2 regions of the Sphingomonas sp. 179-I 2A4 NHS genome follow, and region 1 is predicted to be linked to the other one. Evidence: riboswitches for the same ligand, from Rfam matches in the RefSeq annotation. Region 1 holds a riboswitch; the other holds the start of a gene.

Region 1 (7,801 bases):
CGAGCCGAACGGCGCCGGACCTGTTGATCAGTTCGAACGTGACGTTCACGTCGCGGTGCAGCCGCCAGATCATCTGCAGCATCAGCAGCTTGTAGAAATCCGTATCGAGCAGGCTTCGGACGATCGGATCGAGCCGGAAGGCGTGATCGTAGGTGCGGGTTGCGATGTCGGTAACGGCCATGATCAGGCGAACGGATCAGGCGCTGCTGCGGTTGCCGTTCGCCACGCTCAGGCCGGCTCCATCACCGACAGGATGTCATCGACCTTGCCGACCGCAAAGGCGCTATACTCGTCGCCAATCGCATAGGGCAGCAGGATGTTACGCTTATGGCGAAGCGCGCCGCAGCTGTAGGTGACGTTCGGGACATAGCCGCCGCGCTGCTCGGCGCTGGGGAACAATAGGGGCGAGGGCGTGCGTGCCAGCACCTTCGACGGATCAGACTTGTCGAGCAGGCAGGCGCCGACGCAATAACCGCGGATCATCCCCACGCCATAGGTGAACACCAGCCAGCCTTCGTCGATTTCGATCGGGGAGCCGCAATTGCCGAGCTGAACGAACTCCCAGGGATATTTCGGAGCCATGATCCGTTCCCCTTCGTCCCAGTGGCTGATATCGTCCGACCGCAGCAGCCAGATGTTCTCGTTATCCTGTCGGCCGAGCATGACGAACTTGCCGTCGATGCGCCGCGGAAACAGCGCCATGCCCTTGTAGGCCGTCATCGCCCCCGTCAGCGCGCGCATCTGGAAGGTGCGAAGGTCAACCCCGCGCAGCAGCTCCTGCGTGGCCTTGACGCCGTCGAACGCAGTGTAGGTGCCAATCACGCTCTTGGAGCCATCATCGTCGGTGAAGTTCACCATGCGCAGGTCCTCAACGCCCTGTCGTTGGCTTGGGAGAACCGGGAAGATGACGGTTTCGGACACGTCGTCGCTTTCATCGCACATCAGATGCGACCACCCGTCGATGACGCCATCGAGCCGCGGCGGTGTGCCGTGCTGGCTCGCGGGATCGATCACCACGTCGGTCCCGCCGTCCCAGGTTCCGGTGCGGAAGGTGACGGATGAAATATGGCCCTCACCGATCCCGCGTAGTGAGAGGAGGAACGGCATCTTGTCGTCCGTCACGTCGGCGTCTGGCAGGCGCACGATGCTGGGATTGAAAAGCGCCGCGGATTCAAAGGCATATTCCTGGCTGAAATAGGCGCCGATCAGCAGTCGATCAGTTTCCGACAGCGACGGATCAAGGCCGATCTCCTCGCAGACCGAATTGAAGCGGCGCAGGAACGTCTCGTCCGCATTGTCGTGTCGTTCGTGCATCGGGATGGCAAGCAGGGTGCGCATCCGCCGTCGCATCGCCGGGCTGAGTGCGAGGAGCCGCTGCACCACCTCCTGCATGCGCGGCGGCCGGCCACGCGCGAACGCTTCGGGATAGGCGAAGCTGAACGGGCGGATGACGGTGCGGGACGGATCGGGCTTCAGCTCGAGGGGAAGCTTGGTGAATACGTCCGCTGCCTTCATCCGATATCCTCCCAAGTGCGCCCCGATGCGCAAGGTAACGGGCGGACGGCGGAACGGCTCCCGCTGCCGAGCGCGATTTGCATTGTACGCCATCGCGCGTTTCGATTACAGGCGCCGCCGGATCCGGGCGTGCCCGGGCCCGAAGATCGCGCCGGTGCCCTTTGACGGGGCTGAAAACGGGAATGCGGTGCGAGGGGCGTGCCCCTCAATTCCGCGGCTGTCCCTGCAACTGTAAGCGGTGAGTGAGAAGCACAGGCGCCGGCGGTCTCGTCCGGCCAGCCACTGGGATGATCCCGGGAAGGCGTGTTTCGAGCGACGACCCGCGAGCCAGGAGACCTGCCAGCGCTGTCGCTCATGTCTCGCGCTCAGGGGATGGCGGAGGCACGGATCTCTTCCGTTCGAGCGACGAAAGGCCGCGGGCGAGCATCTGTTCGCCTCGGTCCTAGTGCTGCGCGGCCACGGGGCTGCGATCGGCGCACGTCGCCCGGGCACCCGCGTTGCCCACCGTCGTGCCCCGGCGTCCGCCAAAGCGCGGGCGGCCCCGACCGCGCGTTCGGGAACTGACGCGGGGAAGAAGATCATGATGAAGCCGCTCGTGTCCCTGTTCGCACTCGTTGCAGCCACACCGGCACTCGCCCAGAGCAATCCCACCCTGCCGACCACCGACGCGAGCGGGAACGATATTGTCGTCACGGGATCGCGCTCCGGCGACAGCGTCGAGGTGCGTAACCTGCCGGCATCGGTGACGCTGCTGACCGCGGCGGACCTGGAAGAGCGGCAGACGCGTATCGTTTCCGACGTGCTGCGCGACGTGCCGGGCGTGGCGGTGAGCCGCACTGGCGGTGTCGGTGGCGTCACCCAGGTGCGGCTGCGCGGCGGGGAGAGCAACCACGTGCTGGTGCTGGTCGACGGGATCGAAGCGTCGGACCCCTATCAGGGCGAGTTCGATTTCGGCACGCTGATCGCCGACGAAGCGGCGAAGATCGAGGTGCTGCGGGGCCAGCAATCCTCGCTTTACGGCTCGGACGCGATCGGGGGCGTGATCCAGTACATCACGCTGACCGGGCGCGAGGCGCCGGGGATATTGCTCCGCGCGGAAGGCGGATCGTTCGGCACCTTTGCGGGCGGCGCACGGGTTGCGGGGTTCAGCGATACCGCGGACTATGCGTTGTCGAGCTCGATCTACCGCACCGATGGCACGCCCAGCGCGATCGGCGGCAGCCGCAATGTCGGGGCAACCAGCATCGGTGCGAGCGCGAAGCTGAGCTGGACGCCGTCCGACACGTTCAAGCTGATCGGCGTCGGGCGCTACGGCTATACCGATGCGCTGACCAACGACAGCGACAATGATCCGGCAAGCCCGCTATTTGGCCAGACGATCGACAGCCCGGGCGTCCATTCGCGCAGCGAGGCCTTCTATGGCCTGGCGCGGGCGGAATTGTCGCTCGCAGATGGACGCTGGACCAACGCCCTCACGGGCCAGTTTTCCGATACGACGCGCGAGAATTTCACGGCTGCGGGGCTCGATTTCGGCGACAAGGGCCGGCGGTACAAGGTCACGTTCGAGACGAGCTATCGCTTTGGCGATGATCGCGTCGCGCACCGGCTGACTGGCGCGGTTGATTACGAGCGGGAGGAGTTTCAGAACACCACGCCCGGCGGCTTCGCGTTCAACGGGCGGCGCTCGACGACCAACTGGGGGTTTGTCGGCCAGTATGAAGTGACGGTCGACGATGCGCTGTCCGCCGGAGCCAGCGTGCGGCAGGACGAGAACGACCGGTTCGAGGACGTGACCACCTGGCGCGCGCAGGCCGGCTACCGCCTGCCAATCGGCCTGCGGCTGCGCGGCGCCTATGGCACGGGCGTCAAGAACCCGGGCTATTACGAGCTCTTCGGCTATTCCGACGGCCGCTACATCGGCAATCCGGATCTGAAGCCGGAGAAGTCGGAAGGATGGGAGGCCGGCGTCGATCAGGAACTGGCCGGCGGCAAGGGGACGATCGGCGTCACCTATTTCGATAACCGGCTGAAAAACGAGATCTACATCGCCTATCCGGCCCCTGCGTTCGACGCGACGCCGCTGAATCGCACCACCTTGTCGAAGCAGCATGGCGTCGAGCTCTTCGCCTCCGCGCGGCCGATCCCGCAGATCAAGTTCGACCTGGCCTATACCTATCTGAAGGCGCGCGAGAATGGCGTCGACGAGGTTCGGCGCCCGCGGCATGTGGCCAGCCTCAACACGACGATCTTCAGCACCGACCAGCGCTTCTCCGGCACGCTGACCGTGCGGTACAACGGCCGCCAGACGGACGTGACGTTTACCGACCCGACCTATGCGACATCACCTTTGGTGGAGCTGCAGGAGTTCGTGCTGGTGAACCTCAACGCCGAATATCGTCTGTCGGATCGCCTGTCGCTGTTCGGCCGGATTGAGAACCTGACCGACGAGGATTATCAGGAGATCTTCAGCTTCGCCGCGGCCGGACGGGCTGCCTATGGCGGCGTGCGGGCACGCTTCTGATGATGGGCTGGGCCGGCGCGATGCGCGTCCGCAATCGCGCGGGTTCAGCGCAGCTGCGCCGCGATCGACCGGGCGGCGCGGACGTAGGCGGGGCCGCCACAGACCGTCCAGGATTGCGGCAGGCGGATGCGGGGAATGGATGCGAGCACCGGGTGGTGCAGCATCTCCGTTCCCTGATCGCTGATCCGGTCGGTCTCCGTTTCCACCACCAGATAGTCGGGCTGCGCGCGAGCCAGTTCCTCGAGGCCGATCCGCGACAAGGCGGGCTTGCCGAGCGAGACGGCGAGATTGCGCAGCCCGACGTGGCGCAGCAGTTCGTCGACGAGCGTGCCGGCGCCGGTGAGATAGCCACGCCGCTGGTAATAAGCCGCCGTCCGGCCGCGCCCGGCACCCGTCGACACCGTACCAAGCTGTGCATTCATGTGTGCAATCAGTGCTTCGCCGCGCGCCGGATGACCGACGGCGGCAGCAATCGTACGCACTTGGTCGATGATTTCGGCGTAGCTGTTCGCTGGCGGCACATCGAGCGTGCGGGCGCGGCCGCGCAGCGCGGTAGTGGCAGCATCGACGCGGCCAGGCGCTGCGACGATGAGGTCCGGCCGAAGCGCCAGCACATCCTCCGCGCCGCCGCGCGTGATCGGATAACGCCGCGCCTGCGCCGCGTCCGCCGACATCGAGGGATCGCGGGCGTTGCGCGACAAGGCGACGATCTGGCCCCGATCGGCGAGCGCCATCAGATATTGGTCGGCGCACAGGTTGAGCGACACGATGCGCTTAGGCGTCGGTGCTGGCGCTGCGGCGATCAGGGTGGGCATCAGCAGGATGGCGAGCAGGCGGCGCATGGCAGCGCTTTGCCCCGCTTGGCGGCGGCGCGCTAGACGATGGTGGTGACTCGCCCCTGGCTCTGGCCCTTGTTGATCGTGATGGTCGTCCTCGCCGCGATGCTGGGCGTGGCGATCGGCAGCACGACCATCCCGCCGGCGCGGCTGCTGGCGGCATTGGGCGGCTGGGGCGATCCGATCGAGCGGGCCATCGTGGTCGAGCTGCGGTTGCCGCGTGTGATCCTTGGACTCGCCGTCGGCGCGATCCTGGGCCTGGGCGGGGCGGCGCTGCAGGGATATCTGCGCAATCCGCTGGCAGAGCCATCGGTGCTGGGCGCATCGAATGGCGCTGCGCTGGGCGCGGTGGTGGCGCTGTATTTCGGGCTGGCGATCGCGAACCCGGTGGTGCTGCCAGTGCTGGCGATCACGGGCGCACTGCTTGCGCTGTCGTTGCTGTTCGTGCTGGCGGGGCGATCGGAAAGCGCGCTGACACTGATCCTGGCGGGCATCGCGGTATCGACGCTGGCGGGGGCCGGGATCAGCCTGGCGCTGAACCTGTCGCCCAACCCCTTCGCGGCGATGGAGATCACCACCTGGCTGCTCGGCAGCCTGGAGGATCGATCGTTCCAGCATGTCGCCATCGCCCTACCGTGCGTCATGGCGGGGATGCTGCTGCTCGCGGGACAGGGGCGGGCGCTGGATGCGCTGACGCTCGGGGAGGACGGCGCGGCGGCGCTGGGCGTGAACCTTCGTGCGGTGCGGCTGCGGCTGCTGCTGGGGGTGGCGATCGGGGTGGGCGGCGCCGTGGCCGTGTCGGGCGCAATCGGCTTCGTCGGGCTGATCGTGCCGCACCTGGTGCGCCCGCTGACCGACCGCAGCCCGTCGGCGGTATTGTGGCCGAGCGCGGTGGCGGGGGCGGCGCTGCTGACGCTCGCCGATGTGGCGGTTCGGGTGATCCCGGCGAGCAACGAGTTGAAGCTCGGCGTGGTGACCGCGTTCCTCGGCGTGCCGGTATTCCTGATCCACCTGATGCGGGAGCGGCGCCTGTGGTGAGCGTCGCAACCAGTGCATTGACGGTCAATCTTGGCCGCCGAACGGTCGTTCGCGGTATCTCCGTGAACATGGATGGCGGCCAGTTGATCGGCATTCTCGGCCCGAACGGTGCGGGGAAGTCCACCTTTGTACGCGCCTTGCTGGGTTTGCTGCCGCATGAGGGCACCGTGAGCATCGACGACGCGGATCGCGCGTCTCTGCCCGGCCATGAAGTGGCGCGGCGGATCGCCTATCTGCCGCAGGGGCAGGTGCTGCATTGGCCGGTGACGGTGGAGCGGCTGGTGGCGCTGGGACGGCTGCCGCACTTGGCGCCCCTGTCGCGGCTGGGGGACGAAGACCGCGCGGCGATCGAGCGGGCGCTGGCGCGGACGGACGTGGCGCATCTACGCGCGCGGGTGGCGACGGAACTGTCCGGGGGCGAGCGGGCGCGGGTGTTGCTGGCGCGGGCGCTGGCGGTGGAGGCGCCGGCGCTGATCGCGGACGAGCCGCTGGCGAGCCTCGACCCTGCGCACCAGATCGAGGGGATGGAGCTGCTGCGCGCCGAGGCGGATGCCGGCGCGCTGGTGATCGCTGTGCTGCACGACCTGACGCTGGCGGCGCGCTTCTGCGATCGGGTGCTGGTGATGGCGGACGGCGAGCTCAAGGCCGATGGCGCCCCCGGGGCGGTGCTTACGCCCGCGCTGCTCGCCGACGTCTATGGCATCGCGGCGCGATACGTCGATGGCCTGATCGTTCCGCTGGACCGCCTGCGCTGACCCCGCTTCGCTATTGCGAATAATTCGCATAGACGCTAGCGGAGGCCATCAGCCTGCTGCTGCGGGCGAAGAGGGTTTTTCATGCAGGCGAGCGACGCGACGGTGACGGGTGAACAGCGGGCGACCCGCGGTGCCGCCAACCGTCCGGATTCGCCGGCCGGTGCGCAGCGCGCCAAGCGCAAGGTGCGCGCGGCGTGGCTGAAGCAGCTCCACATGTGGCATTGGGTGAGCGCGGCGGTGTCGCTGGCCGGCATGCTGCTGTTCGCGATCACCGGCATCACGCTCAATCACGCTGCCTCGATCGGTGCTGAGCCGAAGGTGACGCAGGTGGAGGCGGTGCTGACGCCCCAGGCGCTGGCCAAGCTGCGCGGTGACCATGCCGCGGACGCGCAATTGCCAGCCGACGTTGCCACGGTGGTGCGCGACAAGGTGGGGCTGGACCCCGCCGGGCGCGCCGGCGAGTGGTCCGACACGGAAGTCTATGTCGCCATGCCGGGCCCGGGGCGCGACGCCTGGGTGAGCATCGATCGCGAGAGCGGCAAGATCTCGGCCGAGACGACGTGGCGCGGCTGGATCTCCTACCTCAACGACCTGCACAAGGGCCGCAACACCGGTGACGCCTGGTTCTGGTTCATCGATGCCTTTGCCGTTGCCTGCATCATCTTCACGCTGACCGGGCTGCTGCTGCTGCAGCTTCATGCCCGGCATCGCCCGTCCACCTGGCCACTGGTGGCGACGAGCCTGCTCGTGCCGCTGCTGCTCGCCATGTTCCTGATCCACTGAGCCTGTTTGTTCCGGGAGGTTCCATGCGCCCTGCCTATCTGCTGCTAGCCGGCGTCATCAGCACGCCAGCGACCGCGGCGACCGTTACGATCACCATCCCGCGGCTGAAGGTGGCGGAATATCACCGTCCCTATGTGGCGGGCTGGCTGGAGCCGGCGGGGGGCGGCGCGGCGCGCACCGTCTTCGTCTGGTACGACATCAAGAAGGGCGGGGCGGAGCCGGGCACCAAGTGGCTGGCGGACCTCCGCAGCTGGTGGCGCAAGGGCGGCCGCAACCTTTCCCTGCCGGCCAATGGCGTGAGCGGCGCGACGCGCGCGCCGGGCACCTATCAGGTGCCGCTGCCGGCGGACCTC
Region 2 (7,801 bases), on a different contig from region 1:
CTCATAACCTGAAGGTCACAGGTTCAAATCCTGTCCCCGCAACCAACACCATAGAACGACAAACGCCGCCCTTCGGGGCGGCGTTGTCGTTTCTGGCCAAGGTTATCAGGCGCGATACCTTCGCCTTCACCCTCTCCCCGAGGCTTGCAGCCTTGTGGGCAGATCATTCACGCTCTTGATGAGTGTCGTCAGAATCTCCGCGGCCTCGCCGCGGGTCGCGATCCGCGCACCGTACAGGACGAGCGCTAAACCGTTGTCGGATTGATCAGCTGAAGCGCTGCAGCGGGAGGACGTGCCCCGCGGCGATGAAATAGTTCTCATCCATGTAGCGCGCGATTGCCTGGTTCACGCGGCCTGCGGCATCGCGGAAGCGGCGGCCGAGGGGATGCTCGGGCACGATGCCGAGGCCGACCTCGTTGGTGACAATGGCAAGCGGCAGCGGCGACCCTGTGATTGCCCCGAGAAGATCGGCGGTGTGCCCCTCGATGTCTGCTTCAGCCATCATCAGGTTCGACAGCCACAAGGTCAGGCAATCGACCATGATCGCGCCGCCGGTGACGGATCGGATCGCATCCGGCAGCGCGACCGGGCATTCGACGGTGCGCCAGCGCCCGCTTCGCTCCGCCTGGTGATGGGCGATACGCTCGGCCATTTCTGCGTCGCCCGCCTCTGCCGTGGCGAGATAATGAAGCGGGCCTGGATGGCGCTCGGTAGCATGGAGCGCGAGGCGGCTTTTGCCTGAGCGGGCACCGCCGAGGAACATGATCTTCACGATGGTCTTGCCTTCCGCTCCGCTGATCCGATAGGGCGCCAGCGCGACAGGTTTCCAGAGATGGAATCAAAAGGGAATCCGGACGCGAGCGTCAAGCTCGCCATCCGGAGCTGTCCCCGCAACTGTGACCGGCGAGCGTTGCTCCTCGTGTGCCACTGGATCGATTGCGATCCGGGAAGGCCGAGCAAGGCGATGACCCGGGAGCCAGGAGACCTGCCTGTCGCGGTTGTCCTTCGCGCGGACGGGGTGTTCCGGGCGATCGAGGTTCTTCCTCGCGTGACGACGTCGTTGGGGTCGTGCGCGACGGAACAGCTGTTCCGCGAAGCCGTGGCGCGTGCCCCGTTGTTGATGCGAGGGGGAAACGCCTTGGAAAATCGTGCCTATCTGATCCTGCTGCCGTGCATTGCGGCGGCCACGCCTGCACTTGCGCAAAGCGCCCAATCCACGTTCGGCCTTGAGCAGGCGACTGCCGGCGGGGAAGATATCCTCGTCACGGCCAACCGCGCGGCGCGCCCTGCCTCCACGATCGGCCAGGCAGTGACGGTGCTGGATGCCGAGACGATCGAACGGCGGCAGGCAACGATCGTATCCGACCTGTTGCGCCAGACGCCCGGTGTCACCGTCGTCCGCAATGGCGGCGCTGGCACGTCCACATCGGTCAATATCCGCGGGGCGGATAGCGACCAGACGGTCGCGCTGATCGACGGGATCAAGCTCAACGATCCGTCCTCCACGGGGGGCGGGTTCAACTTCGGCAATCTGCTGATCGGCAACATTGCGCGCATCGAGGTACTACGCGGCGCACAGTCCGTATTGTGGGGCAATCAGGCGATCGGCGGCGTGGTGAACCTGATCACGCGCCAGCCGACGGAGGAACTGGCGGTCAACGCCCGCGCCGAGGGCGGATGGCATAATAGCGGCCAGGCCTATGCAAATGTCTCGGGCAAGTCGGGGCCGGTTTCGGCAAGCCTCGGCGGCGGTTATTTCACGACGGATGGGGTCTCGACCTTCGCAGCTGGGAGCGAGCGCGACGGCTTTCGCAACTATACCGGGAACGCGAGCCTGGGGATCGAACTGGCCAGCAACGTCTCGCTGGACCTGCGCGGTTTCTACGGCAACGGCCGGACCGACATCGACGGCTTCCCGGCGCCGAGCTTCACGTTCGGCGACACGCGGGAATTTGGCGATAGCGAGCAGTGGGTTGCCTATGCCGGCTTGAATGCAGCGCTGTTCGACGGCCGCTTCCGCAACCGCTTTGCGTACGCCCGGACCGAGACGGACCGGCGCAACATCGATCCGGACGGCACCCCGACCGAGACCTTCCGCGGGATCGGCCGTAACGAGCGGCTGGAATACCAGGGCACGGCCGATCTCGGCTCTGCCGTCTTCACCACGTTCGGCGCCGAGCGCGAAGTCTCGCGCTTCTCCTCGTCGAGCTATGGCGGCCCCGTGACGCGCGGCCGCGCGCGGATCTTCAGTGTCTATGGCCAGTTGGTGGTGACGCCGATCGGCGGGCTGACCGCGACCGCCGGGCTGCGGCACGACGACCATAATGTGTTCGGCGGCGCGACGACCTTTGCGGGCAGCGCTGCTTACTCACCCAATGGCGGCGCGACGACGGTGCGCGCGAGCTATTCGGAAGGGTTCAAGGCGCCGACGCTGTACCAGCTGCAGAGCGAATATGGGAATGGCGCGCTTCGGCCGGAGCGGTCGCACGACTGGGATGCGGGGATCACGCAGCGGGCGCTAGGCGGTGCGCTGGAGGCGAGCGCGACGTACTTTCATCGCAAGTCCTCCGACCTCATCACCTTCATTTCGTGCCCACCGCCGCGGACCGGGATATGCGCCGGCCGGCCAAGCGGCACCTACGACAATATCGCGCGGACGGTTGCACAGGGCGTCGAGGCGACGCTGCTGCTGCGGCCGACCAACGACTTCACGGTGAGTGCGAGCTACACCTACCTCGACGCGAAGAACCGGTCGGTCGGCACGGCGAACTTCGGGCGCGATCTGGCGCGTCGGCCCGACACCAGCGTGACGGTGAACGCCGATTATCGCTGGCCGCTCGGCCTGACCACCGGCGCGACGATCACCGCCGTTGGCGACAGTTTCGACAATGCCTCCAACGCGCGGCGGCTGGACGGTTATGTCATCGCCGACGTGCGGGCCGCCTTCCCGATCAACGAGCATCTGGAGCTGTACGGCCGCATCGAGAATGCGTTCAACGAGCGCTATCAGACGGTCTACCAATATGGTCAGCCGGGGCGCGGTGCATTCGCCGGCGTACGCCTGACGTACTGAGGCGATGACCGACGCGCGCGCCCTCGCCACGTTCTGCGCCCATGGTGGGCGCGTGGGGGAGGCGCGCGCGCTGTTCGGCCGCGAAGACTGGATCGATCTTCCAACGAGGTGTGCCTCGCGGACGTGAAGCGCTGTTCACCAGCCTCTTCCGTGAAGATGCGGGGGCGGACTATGGAGGTGGCGTTCCAGTATCGCGCACTGCTGATGCGGTTCTGCTTACCCTACCCGGGATCACGCCATTTATGCCCTTCCTGCTCGTCCGCCCCGCGGCGCTTCTGGGCAGCACAACAATCTGTCTTCTGTTCCTGTGGTGGATCAGGCGCTTCCTGCAGCAACGGATCGGGGGGAGCACGGGCGATTGCCTGGGCTTCGCGGCTTACATGGGCCAGCTTTCCGTGCTGCTCTGCGGGGCAGTGCGGTGAGCGGGCGCGTCCTCCTCGTCCGCCATCCGCCGGTTGCCAAGGCCTGGGCCGGTCGTTGCTATGGCCGATCCGACATGGGTTGGAGCCGCGAGGGGATGCGGATGGCGGGCGAGCTGGCCGACCGGCTGGCGGCGGAGCCGCACTCGCTCATCGTCCATTCGGGGGCGATCCGAACGCGTCAGCTGGCCGAAATGGTGCGCAAGCGCTCAGGCCGGCCGGTCGTTTCCGATCCGCACTGGCTGGAACGCGATTTCGGTGGGTGGGAAGGGCGAAGCTGGACCGCGATCTGGCGCGAAACGGGTGCGCTGATGGACAAGATGATGACGGCGCCCGCGACCTTCCGCCCCGGCGGCGGCGAAACGGGCGCGGCGCTGATGCGGCGCGTTCATGCCGCCTGGCGCGACCTCAGCGATCGCGAGGATATCGTGGTGGTGACCCATGGCGGCCCGATCGCGGCGCTGCGGGCGCTGCTGACCGGCCATCCGCTGGAAAAGATGATCGAGCTGGTGCCGCCCCATGGCGCGATCATCGAAGTGCGGCGTGACGGCTCGTCGGCGCCGCGCGAGCTGTAAGAGCGTCGCGGCGGCGCCGATCAGATGCGGCGAGCGAGGGCAGGGAAGGCGGCCTTGAAGGCGGCGACCTTCGGCTTGTCCCAGCGGACGATATAGGGGTGATTCGGGTTGCGATCGTAGAATTGCTGGTGGGACGCTTCCGCCGGGAAGAACTGGCCGGTTTCCAGCTTGGTGACGATCGGCTTCGGGAACGCCTTCGCACGGGTCAGCTGCGCGATATAGGCGCTGGCGACTTGCCGCTGGGCAGCGTTCTGCGGGAAGATCGCCGAGCGGTAACTGGGGCCGCGATCGGGGCCCTGCCCGTTCACCTGCGTCGGATCATGCGCAATCGCGAAATAGACCCGAAGCAGCGTCGCATAGCTGACCTGGCGGGGATCGTAGACGATGCGGATGGCTTCGGCGTGGCGCGTGCCCTCGGTCGACACAGCGGCATAGTTCGCGGAGGCCCGGTCGCCACCGGCAAAGCCGGACGTAACCGAGCGCACGCCTTTGACGCGTTCGAACACCGCTTCCATGCCCCAGAAGCAGCCGCCGGCGAGGACGGCGGTCTGGAGACCGGGGGCGGGAGGAATGTCGCGCTGCGCAGCCGGGATCGGCACGGCGCGCTCGGCGGCGACGGGGGCGCTGCAGGCGCTGGCGGCTGCGGCGGCAAGTAGCGGGATCAGGAAGCGACGCATGACGCCGATATGGGGAGCCCCTGAACGGAGCGGAAGATCAGCGTACCTGCTCGATCGGCGCGCCGGTGACCGGATCGGTGACGGGCGTCAGTGCGAACAGGCCAACGGCGCCGAGCACGAACCCGCCGGCGAACTGCCACAGGAAGCTGGATTTGAGAAAGCGGGTCATCGTCTTGGCTCTTTTATTCGTTGATCCGATGGCAACTTCTGCCACCGGTTTGCTGAACGATGCATGGAAGCGCCGTTCATCGTGGGTTGCGATATAGGTACGCCCGTCTTTCGACTGAATGTCGAAGCGGGAAAGCAATCGTTTCCGATGTCACACCAATGATTGGTGCCAGCTTCTATTGCACTGGCACCGAACGAGGATCAGCGCAGCATGGCGCAGGCCTGCTGAATGCGGGTGCATGCCTCGCGAAGCACGTCCTCACCCGTGGCATAACTGATGCGCATTGCCGGGGAGAGGCCGAAAGCCACGCCCTGCACGGCGGCAACCCGCGCTTCTTCCAGCAGATATCCGACAAAGTCACTGTCGGTCTCGATCTTCTGTCCCTTCGGCGTCGTCTTGCCGATGAGGCCGGAGACTTCGGGATAGACGTAGAAGGCGCCTTCCGGCGTCGGGCAGGTGATACCGGGCGTGTCGTTCAGCATGCCGACGACGAGATCGCGGCGCGCCTTGAACGCGGCGTTGCGCTCGGCGAGGAAGGACTGGTCGCCGTTCAGCGCCGCCGTCGCCGCAGCCTGAGCGATCGAGCAGGGGTTGCTGGTCGATTGCGACTGGAGCTTCGCCATCGCCTTGATCAGCCACTGCGCGCCGCCGGCGAACCCGATGCGCCAGCCCGTCATCGCATAAGCCTTGGAGCAGCCGTTCACCGTCAGCGTGCGCTCGTAGAGCGACGGGCAGACCTCAGCGATCGTGGCGAACTGGAAATCGTCATAGACGATATGCTCGTACATATCGTCGGCGAAGATCCAGACGTGCGGATGGCGTTCCAGCACCTCGCCCAGTGCCTTCAGCTCGGCGGCGGTGTAGGCGGCGCCGGTCGGGTTCGACGGCGAATTCAGGATCAGCCACTTGGTGCGCGGCGTGATCGCGGCCTCCAGCATCGCCGGCGTCAGCTTGTAGCCATGTTCCGGCCCGGCCGCGACGACGACGGGCGTGCCGCCGGCGAACTGAACGACATCCGGATAGCTGACCCAGTAAGGGGCGGGCACGATCACCTCGTCGCCCGCCTCGACCGTGGCGACCATGGCGTTGAACAGGGTGTGCTTGCCGCCGACGTTCACGCTGATCTGGGCGGGCGTGTACTCAAGGCCGTTGTCACGCTTGAACTTGGCGGCGATCGCGCTCTTCAGCTCGGGCGTGCCATCCACGTTGGTGTATTTCGTCTGGCCGCGGCGGATCGCCTCAATCGCGGCTTCCTTGACGAAATCGGGCGTGTCGAAATCAGGCTCGCCGGCGCCCAGGCCGATAACGTCGATGCCGGCACGCTTCAGCTCCTGCACCTTGGTGGTGATCGCCAGGGTCGGCGATGGGCTGATGCGATCGAGCGCGGCGGACGTCTTCATGATGGGGCGGCTCCTGTAAGCGCCGCGGGCTATAGCGACCGCTGATCCGATTTCGCAACTGCGAGCAACGCAGGGATCAAACCGCGCAACGCATTTCCGACGAAAAGTTCCCCGGAAAGATCGGCGGTGGTCAAATCCTGTTCCACCGCACGGCCGGACTCGATCAGCTCCTCGCGTAGCACGCCCGGCAGCAGGCCGCGGCGGAGCGGGGGCGTCAGCAACACGCCGTTGCGGCGGAGGAAGACGTTCGTGAAGCTGCCTTCCGTCACGAAGCCCTCGGGATCGAGGAACACGATCTCGGCCGTCCCCGCGGCGCGGCGCGCGGCATCGTAGAAGCTGCGATCGCTGGTCTTGTGGCGCAGGCGATAGTCGCGGCAGTCGACCGGTAGCGGCGCGACCGCGATGGCGAGCGGGCGATCCGACAGGGCGGGCATGGGCGCCACCTCAATCGCGATCCGGCCCGCGGCGCTGGCGACGAGGCGGATCTTGGCCGGCTGGCGCAAGCGGAAGGTCGCAGCCTGAAGCTCGTTGCGGGCATCGTGCCGATCGAAGGCGAAGCCAAAGGTAAGCGCGCTGCGCTTCATGCGCGCCAGATGCCGCTCGGCCAGCACGATGCCGGCGTCTGGATCGAACGCCATGGTCTCGATCAGGTCCGGCGGGCGCTGACCATGGGTGAGAAAAGCGCCCTTGGCGAGCGCCTCGTCCCACTCCGCGTCGGCGCGGCTATCCGCGACGATGCCGCCGCCGAGGCCGAGCGTTGCGTGATCCTCGTCCGCATGGATGGCGAGGGTGCGGATCGCGACGTTGAATTGTGCGCTGCCGCCGGGATCGAAGCGCCCGATCGCGCCGGTATAGGCGCCGCGGGGGGAATGTTCGACATCACCGATGACTTGCATCGCGCGTACCTTTGGGGCGCCGGTGATCGAGCCGCACGGGAACAGCGCCGCCAGCACGTCGACGGCGTCCTGCCCCGGCGCGAGCGTGGCGGTGACAGTGGAGGTCATCTGGTGGACGGTGGGATAGGGTTCGACCGCAAAGAGTTCGGGCACGGCGACGCTGCCAGCGATCGCGACGCGCGAGAGATCGTTGCGCATCAGATCGACGATCATGAGGTTCTCGGCGCGCTGCTTCTCGTCGCTGGCAAGGTCGTCCGCGACGGCAGCGTCGACCTCGGGATCGGCGTGCCGGCGGGCGGTGCCCTTCATCGGGCGGCAGGTCAGCGTTCCGCCGTCGAGGCGGAAGAAGAGCTCCGGCGAGAAGGACAGGAGCGTGTCCTGACCGGTGGCCACGATCGCGCCCCAGCCGGCCTGCGCGCGGCGGCGTATCGCCGAATAGGCGGCGAGCGGATCGCCGAGGATCGACACCGATGCGCGGAAGGTGAGGTTCGCCTGATAGATGTCACCGGCCGCGATCAGATCGAGCACTTGGGTCAGTGCTGCGTCATAGTCAGTGCGCGTGATCGCGGGCTGGGGCTCGCCGATCCAGGCG

What was found. Region 1 has a riboswitch for cobalamin ahead of ACH0CP_RS01040 (TonB-dependent siderophore receptor). Riboswitches for the same ligand answer to the same signal wherever they lie in the genome.
Region 2: another riboswitch for cobalamin. It lies ahead of ACH0CP_RS06110 (TonB-dependent siderophore receptor); the one in region 1 lies ahead of ACH0CP_RS01040 (TonB-dependent siderophore receptor).

Annotation. Positions count from the first base shown of each region.
Region 1 covers NZ_JBIQFL010000001.1:229,250-237,050, forward strand. The annotation lists gene pncB (nicotinate phosphoribosyltransferase) at 1-181, opposite strand, end outside; gene ACH0CP_RS01035 (glycoside hydrolase family 130 protein) at 229-1,515, opposite strand; cobalamin riboswitch at 1,651-1,874, shown strand; gene ACH0CP_RS01040 (TonB-dependent siderophore receptor) at 2,096-4,036, shown strand; gene ACH0CP_RS01045 (ABC transporter substrate-binding protein) at 4,081-4,878, opposite strand; gene ACH0CP_RS01050 (FecCD family ABC transporter permease) at 4,960-5,910, shown strand; gene ACH0CP_RS01055 (ABC transporter ATP-binding protein) at 5,904-6,665, shown strand; gene ACH0CP_RS01060 (PepSY-associated TM helix domain-containing protein) at 6,747-7,448, shown strand; gene ACH0CP_RS01065 (DUF2271 domain-containing protein) at 7,472-7,801, shown strand, end outside.
Region 2 covers NZ_JBIQFL010000003.1:32-7,832, forward strand. The annotation lists gene cobU (bifunctional adenosylcobinamide kinase/adenosylcobinamide-phosphate guanylyltransferase) at 266-763, opposite strand; cobalamin riboswitch at 804-1,008, shown strand; gene ACH0CP_RS06110 (TonB-dependent siderophore receptor) at 1,139-3,073, shown strand; gene ACH0CP_RS06115 (adenosylcobinamide-GDP ribazoletransferase) at 3,115-3,495, shown strand; gene ACH0CP_RS06120 (histidine phosphatase family protein) at 3,492-4,067, shown strand; gene msrA (peptide-methionine (S)-S-oxide reductase MsrA) at 4,088-4,744, opposite strand; gene ACH0CP_RS06130 (hypothetical protein) at 4,782-4,913, opposite strand; gene ACH0CP_RS06135 (pyridoxal phosphate-dependent aminotransferase) at 5,114-6,313, opposite strand; gene pabB (aminodeoxychorismate synthase component I) at 6,343-7,801, opposite strand, start outside.